3 regions of the Pseudofrankia inefficax genome follow, and region 1 is predicted to be linked to each of the others. Evidence: riboswitches for the same ligand, from Rfam matches in the RefSeq annotation. Region 1 holds a riboswitch; each other region holds the start of a gene.
What was found. Region 1 has a riboswitch for cyclic di-AMP ahead of FRAEUI1C_RS14625 (C40 family peptidase). Riboswitches for the same ligand answer to the same signal wherever they lie in the genome.

Region 1 (3,266 bases):
TCCGGAAACCAGGACCACGGAGTTGGCCCGGTACGCCGCCCGTGGGCTCGGTGACCGTTTTTCCCGGCCCGTCCAAACCGCGCCCGGATACGGCGGCGACAGGCCGGGAAACGGCGTCGGCGGCCGTAGCATCCGGGCGTCGGGGGCAGGGGGAGGGAGCGGTTTTCGTGGGCCTGGAACCGAGGCGACGCGATCCGGCGCGCGGTGAGCGTCGCGGGCCGGCGGGAACGGACCGGGCCCGGCGGCAGCCGCCGCGGGCCAGGCCCGCCGCCCGCGGACCCGCGCCGGTCCGGCCCGCGGCCGCCAGGCGATCGCTCGCCGTGGCCGCGAGGGCCGGCCTGTCAGGCCTCGCGACCGCCGCCGCCGGCTTGCGCGGGACGGCCGCGGCGTGGCGCGCCAGCCGGAAGGCCGGGACCGAGGGCCGACACGTGGCGGGAGCCGGTGGGCGCGGGCGGCTGGGTGGGTGGATTGGTGGCCGGCTGGGTGGGTGGATTGGTGGCCGGCTGGGCGGGTGGATCGGTGGCCGGCTGGGCGGGCGACTGGGTGGCCTGTCGCGCCTGTCGTGGCCGCTGGCGCTGGTCGGTGTGGCGCTCGTGGTGGCCAGTGGATTCCAGCTCGCGGCGCCGATGATCCGGTCTGCCGAGGCGCCATCCGGCCGGGCTCTGCCGCCGCCGGCACCCGTGCCGACGAGCCCGTCCGGTCCGCCGTCGGCCACCCCCAGCGCGCTGCCCCCGCCGCCGGTGGTGACCGACCCGGTCCGGCTGAGGATCCCGGCGATCGCGCTGGACGCACCGGTCATCGGCCTGGGCCTGGACCCGCAGGGCGCGATCGACGTGCCGACCCAGTGGGGCGATGTCGGCTGGTACAAGCCGGGCGTCGCCCCGGGGGCGGTCGGCCCGGCGGTCCTCGTCGGCCACTACGACTCGAAGACGGGGCCGGCGGTCTTCTACCGGCTCGGCTCGGTGCTGCCCGGCGACCAGTTGGTCGTGGTCGGCGCGTCCGGGGCGAGCGTCACCTTCGTCGTGGACCGCCTGCAGGAGGTCTCGAAGGCGACGTTCCCGACGCAGGAGGTCTACGGACCGGTCACCCGGCCCGAGATCCGGGTCATCACCTGCGACGGCGCCTTCGACGAGCACACCCACCACTACGTCGACAACCTGGTGGTCTACGGCCACGCCATCAGCGTGCCGGCCTCGGTGGCGCCGGCGCCCGCCGCCGCGGCACCGTCCGCCGCCGTGGCCGCCCCCCGGCCGGCGGCCGCGACCGCCGCCGTGCGCACGGGCGCCCCGGCGGCCGGGTCGCCAGCGGCACCGCCGGTCGCCGTGCCACCGGTCGCCCTGTCGCCCGCCACGCCGTCGCCCTCCACCCCGCGCGCGGCGCCGCCTGCCGCGGCCGTCGTGTCCGGCGCGCCTCCGACGCCGCGGCTCACGGTGACGCCGAGCCAATAACCGCGCGAACCGCGCGCCGTTCGGGGCATGTGACGGGCGTCGCAATCCGGGTCCGGAGCATCTACGGCCGAGTAGCTTGCCGCCGGTTTCGTTGTTGGGACTTTGGGCCCTAAAAATGATCGGGACTAAAGTCCTCACAACCTTGTGCCCATCGTCCTAGGGCGCTGTGAGTCAACTCTTCTGGAACACAACGGGAAGCCAAGCGGACGGTGTCGGCGGCTTCCGGGCGCCCGCTGGCGGTGCGGCCCGGGACCGGCTACAGCGCTGCGGGGAACGTCAGGGGAACTAGTCAGACACCTGCAGGTAACCCCCGGAAAGTGTCCGACTGTTGTGTTTACGGTGGTTGGAGTACCCCCGTGGACATCCACTAAGGTCGTCAATGCAACATTCTTCACCTAAGGCACCAATGCGTCGGGCTGAAACGCCGAGTCCTGCCCCCGGTCTGACGCTCCCTCCGACATGCCGGGGCAGGAGCGGGGGACCCATGGTTCCGCCGGGCAAGGCCGGTTGACCGGCCGAGCCCTTGGGGTGAAGTCGCCGTCCCGAGGCGACCGGGCTACGTGAACCCAGCCCGAACCCGACAGCTGACCTCGCAGGCGTCAGGGAAGGACGAGCGTTGTCCCGTCGTGGCATGGCCTGGCTCCCGGATGACTGGGACGAGCTGGTCCGCGGCCGGCATCGCACGGGGGGCGCTCCTGAGGAGGCCCGTCGGCGGTCCGGTCCAGGATCTCGTCGGGCAGGCACCATCGCCGCCTTCACGACCGGAACGCTCGCCGTCTCCACCGCCGCCTTCGCCGCGACGGTCCCGTCGGCTCCCGAGCAGCCGACCACGATCGACCCGAGTTCCCAGAGCCAGAGCACGCCCTTCGCGTCGAACGCGCTGGCGGCCGCGCTGGGTGGTGGCGACACCGTCATCCCGACCAGCCACGGCTCCAGCGGCCTCGCCGGCGCTCTCGCCAACTCTGACCCGGCCTTCACCAACCTGACGCTGTCCGCGGACAAGACCACGGTCGCGCCGAACTCGCCGGTCGTCCTCACGGTCAAGGCCACCGAGGCGATGAGCGGCGCGCCGCTGGCGAACGAGCAGGTCCAGATCGTCGTGGTCGACGGGCCGAAGTGGCAGACCACCGCCGCGCTGACCACCGACGGCAACGGCACCGCGAGCATCTCCGCCCGGCTGCTGTCCACCACCACGATCACGGCGGTGTTCGACGGCGGCAGCACGCTGCGCCCCTCGGTCGCCGGCGCCACGACGATCACGATCTCGTCCGGCCGGGCCGCGAGCAGCTACCTGAACAACGCGATCCCCAGCGTCATCCCGGGCAGCACGATCGGGGAGAAGGCCGTCTACCTGGCCTCCCTGCAGAAGGGCAAGCCGTACGTCTACGGCGCCACCGGCCCGTACTCGTTCGACTGCTCCGGCCTGGTCCAGTACGTCTTCCGCCAGCTCGGCCGCAGCCTGCCGCGCACCGCCGAGGCCCAGTACGAGGCCTCGGTGCACGTCGCCCAGTCGGCCAAGCAGCCCGGCGACCTGATCTTCTTCGGCACCCCCGGCAGCATCTACCACGTCGGCATCTACGCGGGGAACGGCTACATGTGGGCCGCCCCGGAGACCGGCGGCGTCGTGTCGCTGCGCCCGATCTACAGCTCGACCTACCACGTCGGGCGGATCATGTAACCAGGCGGGCATCGCCCGCCCGGGCCCGCGCCAGGCGGCCAGGCCCGTCGTCCTCCGCGCAGGACCGCTCCTGGCCGCGAGTCTCGACCGGCTCCGACCGCATTGTCGCGCGCACCCTGCCCCAGGTGGCGACAAACGGC
Region 2 (3,266 bases), 4.2 Mb from region 1:
GACCCGCGTTCTTCAGCCTCAACAGGACGAGGCTGCCGTCGGGCACGGGCTGACCGCGGTGGCGGATCTCGAAGTCGAAGTTGCTCGCGACCGACCGGGGAGTCACACCGATCTTGCTGTTGAGGTGCACCCGGTAGGTCACGACCCGGCGGTCACCGAGGAACCGGTCGACCAGCCAGCCGGCCAGGGTCGCCAGCAGCCCCAACCCGGAGATGAACGTGTCCAGGTGGTTCCTGATCATGCCGAGCACCTGACGACGCTCCCACCCGCGCGATCGAGCACCTCCCGCGTCGGCTCCGACGCGAAAGTCGAACGATTGGCCCAAAAGGTACCTTCGCCAACTACCTTCGCGACTGTCGCATCACGGACAGTTCATTCGCTGTTAACGGTTCGCGTCCCAGCGAAGCCGCAGCGCATCCGACCCGGCCTCGACCGAGCCAGCCGAGGCCGGGCGGCACCACCGAGCGGCCCACCGCGTCGCCGCGGCGTCCAAGAAATCAATCGCCGTTTATCGGCGGCGCCGGCCGACGCGCCGGAATTCGCGACAAAGAGCGCTGCCGAGCGGGCGGCCCAGCGCGCACCACGGCGATGACGACGCAAAGTGGCGGCCACCACGCCCACCACGGGACGCAAACGGCCCCCGGCGACGGTTGAGACATCCGAGCGTAACGAGCGCGGGGTTCACGTATCGCAGCGGGTCTGCCGCGCAGCGGACATCCGAATATCCCCAAGGCGGCCTCTCGGAGCCATTGCGCGACAGTCTTTCGCGGAACAACCAACCCGTGTTCCCACATTTTCGCGCAGAACACCGTGACCCTCGTCACAGATCACCTTTAGCAGACACCTGACCTCAGTGCATTGCACGGAGAGTGACAGATCTGCCGGACAGCCGCCCTGGTCAGCGGCTTGTGGCTACGTCGAGTAGTTAGTTACGGTTTCCCCGGTCGCAACAAAGCACCGTTTCGGACGCCGAGTTCTGCCCCCGGTCCGGTGCCCCCTCCTAGAGATCGCCAGGGCAGAAGTGGGGGAACCATGTTCCTCCGGGCCCGCGCGCAGCGCGCGCCCTTGGGGTTAAGCCAGCCATTTCCCGAGCGTCCTCGGAAGAAAGGCTGGCCGGGCTTCCCGGCCCGAACCCGACAGCTAACCTCACAGGCGTGCGGGAAAGATTCCTCCAGAATGCTCCAGGGCCGTCACCGCAAGAAGAGTAATGCCCGCCGCCGCCGTTCGTCGATTGTCGCCGCTGGTGTCATGAGCGCCACCGCGGGCGCCGCAATCTTCACCGGCGTCGCTCCTGCCAGCGCCGCCAGCAGCGTCATCTCCGACGCGCAGATCGCCGCCTACGCGCACAGCGCCGGTCTCGACAGCTGCCGCGGTGTCCCCCTCTCGACCTGGGTCGCGATCGCGCTGGCCGAGTCAAGTGGCAACACCTACGCCCACGCCACCGGCATCGAGGACTCGCGCGGGCTCTGGCAGATCAACATGTGGGCCCACAGCAGCTGGGTAGGCAGCCGCAACCTCTATGACCCGGCGACCAACGCCTGGGCCGCGACCCAGGTCTGCAAGGGCTCCGGCCCGGGCGCCTGGAGCACCTACTCGAACGGCGCGTACCGCGCGTACCTGTCGCGTGGCTACGCCGCCGCGAACGCGGTGAGCAGCGGTACCGTCTCGGCCGCTCCGGTGTCCCTGGCCAAGGCGGCCCCGGCCGTGCCGGCGAACGCCTGGTACCTGTCGCAGGCGGCGAACCACAGCTCCTACCTGGACGCGGTCCGCCAGCTGCAGACGAAGCTGTCGGGCCTTGGGTACACGATCGCGGTCGACGGCTACTTCGGCCCGCAGACCGACGGCGTCGTGCGCGCCTACCAGGGCAGCCACGGCCTTCCCGCCGACGGGGTCGTCGGGCCGCAGACCCACCAGGCCCTGTTCGGCTAGTCCGGGCCAGGCCCACCTCCGGCAGCCGCGCGACGGCTGCCGGTCCCCCAGCCGGCGGGCGAGCGACCCGGCCAGCCCGCCGGCACCCAGGCACTCCCACGCGCCGTCCCCGCGACGCATGGGAGCAGAACCGCTCCGGCCTCCCTCCTGTCAGGGCCGGGGCGGTTCGCCATTTCCGGGCGGTCAGAGCTGGTCGGGCGTCAGAGCTGGTCGACGGCGGTGACGGTGAGAGCGGCGGCGCCGATCTCGTCGGACTCGGCGAGGTCGACCTCGGCGCTGATACCCCAGTCGTGGTCACCGGCCGGATCGTCGAAGATCTGGCGGAGCAGCCAGGTACCGGGCTGGGTCGCCGTGTCGACGATGAGCATCTTCGGGCCGCGGGCGTCCGCGCCGGTCCCGATCTCGTCATGCTCGTCGAAGTACGGCGCGAGGGCGTCCTCCCAGGCGTCGCCGTTCCAACCAGCCCCGCCGTCGAGGTCCCCGAGCTCGTCCCACCGGCGCAGCGCCGCGAGCTCGACCCGCCGGAACAGCGCGTTCCGCACGAGCACCCGGAAAGCCCGGACGTTCCTGGTAACGGCCGGCGGCTTGTCGCTGAGCCGGTCGCCATGCTCGATCGCGGCGGCCTCGGCCAGGTTGGCCGCGCTTGGGTTACGCAGGCGCTCCCACTCGTCGAGCAGGCTGGAGTCGACCTGACGAACCAGCTCGCCGAGCCATTCGATCAGATCGGACAGTTCCTCGGTCCGGGCCGTGTCGGGCACGGTCTGGCGCAGCGCCTTATAGGCGTCGGCCAGATAGCGCAGCAGAAGCCCTTCCGAGCGGGCCAGGCCGTAGAAGCTGATGTACTCGGCGAACGTCATCGCCCGCTCGTACATGTCCCGGACCACCGACTTCGGCGCCAGCTCGTAGTCGTCGACCCAGGGCGCGCCGTGCCGGTAGATCTCCAGTGCGGCGGTCAGCAGCTCGTCGAGCGGCTTCGGATGGGTGACCTCCTGCAGCGCCTCCATCCGGTCGTCGTAGTCCAGGCCTTCGGCCTTCATCGCCGCGACCGCCTCGCCGCGCGCCTTGAACTGCTGCGCCGACAGCACCTGCCGAGGGTTGTCCAGGATCGACTCGATGACGGACAGAACGTCGAGCGGATAGTCCGGCGCCTCCCGGTCGAGCAGGTCGAGCGCGCCGAGCGCGAACGGTGACAGCGGCTGGTTCAGCGCGAAGTCGAACTGCAGGTCACCGGTGAGCCGGATCGTGCGCCCGGTGGCGTCCGGCTGCTCGAGCTTCTCCACGACGCCGGCTGCGAGCAGTGCACGGTAGATCGCGATGGCCCGGCGGATGTGCCTGCG
Region 3 (3,266 bases), 3.3 Mb from region 1:
ACGCACCTGGGACAGCGGAACCGGCCGCCCGAACGGGCCGCGCGAGGCCGGTGTCAGGGTGCGAGCGGGCCGAGCTGGTCCGGTGCGCTCGGGTCGCAGTCGACCAGGAAGGCGCGGATCCGCGTGACCTCCTCGGTCTCGCCGATGGCGTCGGCGGCCCGGCCGAGCGCGGCCAGCGCGCGCAGGAAGCCGCGGTTCGGCTCGTGCGACCAGGGGACCGGCCCGTGCCCGCGCCAACCGGACCGGCGCAGCACGTCCAGCCCGCGGTGGTAGCCGGTGCGGGCGTAGGCGTAGGCCTCGACCGCGCGGCCGCCGTCGAGCGCGCCTTCGGCGAGGGCCGCCCAGGCTGCGCTGGACGCGGGGAACTCGGCCGCGACGTCGACGGCTGCCTTGCCGGCGGCCAGCGCGGTGGCACCGGGCTCGGTCGGCAGCAGCGTCGCCGGTGGCCCACCAAGCAGGTCCGGCCGGCCGGAGGGAGAGGTCATGGGCCAACCGTAGTGGACCCGGGGCTCGGCTAGCCCGTGACGGTCGCGTTCCAGAGGTTCTCGCCGACCACGCCGGGCTGGCCGTCGCTCACCTTGGTGAGGTACGAGTACAGCGCGGCGACACCCTGGGACTGGGCGCCGAACTTGCCGTCGACCGCGAGGGCGAAGCCCTGGTCGTGCATCTGGTTCTGCCAGACGTAGGCGTCGGCGCGGACCTTGTTCGCGTCGGCCGCGGAGATCGTGCCGTGGAAGCCCGAGGACTGGACCTCCGCCTTGGCCTTGTCGAGTGTCATGGCCGGCTCGGCCGGCTGCAGCGCCTGCTGCAGTGAGCCGCCGGAGGCCGACGACGAGACCCCGATCGGGCCGTTGCTGGACAGGCCGAGCTTGCGCGAGCAGGCGGGCCATGGCGACCAGCCGCGCGAGTTGTAGAGGCGGTAGGCCGCCTCGTCCTGCACGGCGGGGGCTGCCTGGTCCGGCCGGCCCGAGTAGCCGAGGCCCTGCCAGGTCCGTACGTCGAACTGGTACGCGCCGTAGAAGCCGTTGCCGGTGTTGATCGAGTAGTTGCCGCCGGACTCGCACTGGCGCAGGCGGGCGAAGTCGTCCGGGGTCGCGGCTCCGGCGGGCATCGCGGTGACCGCGAGGCCGCTGCCGACGAGCGCGGTGACCGCGCCGGTGGTGCGCAGCACCCGGACGGTCGTGGACGGGCCCTGCGGCTGGGCGCGGTGACGGCCCCCGGTTCTGCGCTCGGCGGGCCGGAGTTGGCCCGTCTGCTCAGACGGCATGTCCGATCCTTCCCTGCGCCTGCGGGGTGAGCTGTCGGGTTCGGGCTGGGACTGCCCGGCCGGCGCGCCGTGCTCTCGCGAGCCCGGATTGCCGGCTACACCCCAAGGACTCGGCTGTTGCCGGGTCCGAAAGTGGGTCCCCCGCTCCTGCCGAACGGATCAGCGCCCTTGGATCAGGGACGGTGTACATGCGGGTGGGGCAGGATTCGGCGTCCGCCCGCACGACTCGCCCAGGAGAGACGAGTAGTTCCGGACTGTAGCGAGTGGGGCGTCAGGGCCGCAAACCGGGCTCCTCTTGACATCGAGGGCCGAGCGGGTCATCTGCCGCACGGGTTGGTCGGGTCGCAGGTGCTTGGGCCAGGCCCGGCTGGGGGCCGACTAGGCCAGGTCCGCTTGGGCGAGGGTCCGCGGACCGGGGCCGCCTCTGAAGACGGGCGGCCCCGGTCCGCGGCTGGCACGGCGGTGCCGGCCGGAGCGGGAACAGGGCTGTGGCCGTCCCACGTCCGGCTGGCCGCCGACTGGGTGGGGATGGGCCGGTTACCGGCCAAGCGAAGAGCCCACGACCGTTTGGGGGGTTCGGTCGGCGAGGGGCTCCGCGTTACCGGGCGTCCCGACCGGTGGCACCGGCGCCGTGCCGGTCCGAGCGGGACCTCGTTCGGCGGGCCCGCGGGCGCGGCTCACGGCCGGTGATCCGGGTCAGCCGGTCGGGGTCCGTCGGTCGGGGTGAGGCGGGCGTGGGGGTGCCGGGCTAGGCGAAGGTCGCGGCCCAGGTCTGCGGGCCGACGACGCCGTCGACGACCAGGCCCTTCGCGGCTTGCAACTGACGGGCCGCGGCGGCCGACACCGGGCCATAGCTGCCGTCGACGGCGAGCGGGTAGCCGATCGCGGTCATCCGCTCCTGCCAGTGGGCGACGTCGGCGCGGTACTGCCCGACCAGGGCCGTCGTGAACGGCAGCTGTGCCGTCGTGTTGACCGCCGGCGCCGCCAGGGAGGTTCTGTTGGCCGACCGGGAAGCCTGGGGCACGGCGGACGCGCTGGCCCCCGGCGCGAGCTGGTCGGCGCCCATGCCGCGGCCGCAGAGCGGCCATTGGCCGAATCCAGAACGCTGCGCCAACCGCAGTGCGGCCTCGTCCTGAACCGCCTGTGGCGCGTCACTCGGCAGTCCTGAATATCCCAGGCTCGCCCAGGTCCCCTGCGAGAACTGGTATGCGCCGTAATAACCGTTGCCGGTATTGGCGGAATAGTTTCCGCCGGACTCGCACTGGCGCAGCTGCGCCCACGTTGAAGAAGCACTGGCAGGAGTCGCCACGGCGATTGCGCCGCCTACCGCCGCCACGATTACGGGCACTGCGGCGATGCCCTGTCGTATCCGGCGGGTTGGGTGGGTCAATGCCCGTCGGGGTTCCTTCCGGACCGGCGTGGCCGAGCGGTGCGGCCGGTCCGGGGTGTCGGCGATCCGAGCGGTCGCCGGCCGGTGGTGCCTGGTGCTGGTGTCTCGCACGCTTGCGTTGCCGGCGTGTGCGCGGCAGGCCGTCGGCGGGGCACAGTGCCCGCCGGACATGGGATGTCGGCCAGGGTTACGTGCTTCGGACATGGGTGGTAGCCCTTTCCCCACGCCTGCGAGGTGAGCTGTCGGGTTCGGGCTGGGAAGAGAATTGCCCGGCCGAATGACGTGTCCTTTTGTGTCCTCGAAAGCGCATGGAACGCGCCCGCGACGACCGCGGAAGTCAGTCGGCTTCACCCCTAGGACGCCCTGGTGGGTTAGGCCCAGGCGCGGCACTCATGTGGCCGCGCGGGCGGATGCCCGATTCTTCCAGGATCTCTGGGTACGGCGTCCGGAGTCGGTTCCCCCGTTCCTGCCACTGGGTTCAAAACACATCGGGGCGGGGGCAGGATTCGGCGTGCCGCCCGATGGGTGCCTGACCTGTCGTCTGGCACGGCGAAGACCATAACCACATTCCTCGGCGTGGCGACAAGCATTGAATAGGGTGCGTGAAAA

Region 2: another riboswitch for cyclic di-AMP. It lies ahead of FRAEUI1C_RS33300 (peptidoglycan-binding protein); the one in region 1 lies ahead of FRAEUI1C_RS14625 (C40 family peptidase).
Region 3: another riboswitch for cyclic di-AMP. It lies ahead of FRAEUI1C_RS01025 (transglycosylase family protein); the one in region 1 lies ahead of FRAEUI1C_RS14625 (C40 family peptidase).

Annotation. Positions count from the first base shown of each region.
Region 1 covers NC_014666.1:3,547,680-3,550,945, forward strand. The annotation lists gene FRAEUI1C_RS14620 (class F sortase) at 585-1,448, shown strand; cyclic di-AMP (ydaO/yuaA leader) riboswitch at 1,885-2,061, shown strand; gene FRAEUI1C_RS14625 (C40 family peptidase) at 2,080-3,126, shown strand.
Region 2 covers NC_014666.1:8,197,306-8,200,571, forward strand. The annotation lists gene FRAEUI1C_RS33295 (substrate-binding domain-containing protein) at 1-241, opposite strand, end outside; cyclic di-AMP (ydaO/yuaA leader) riboswitch at 999-1,170, shown strand; gene FRAEUI1C_RS33300 (peptidoglycan-binding protein) at 1,249-1,929, shown strand; gene FRAEUI1C_RS33305 (DEAD/DEAH box helicase) at 2,130-3,266, opposite strand, start outside.
Region 3 covers NC_014666.1:270,156-273,421, forward strand. The annotation lists gene FRAEUI1C_RS01020 (DUF3151 domain-containing protein) at 54-485, opposite strand; gene FRAEUI1C_RS01025 (transglycosylase family protein) at 515-1,267, opposite strand; cyclic di-AMP (ydaO/yuaA leader) riboswitch at 1,269-1,442, opposite strand; gene FRAEUI1C_RS01030 (transglycosylase family protein) at 2,016-2,657, opposite strand; cyclic di-AMP (ydaO/yuaA leader) riboswitch at 2,868-3,051, opposite strand.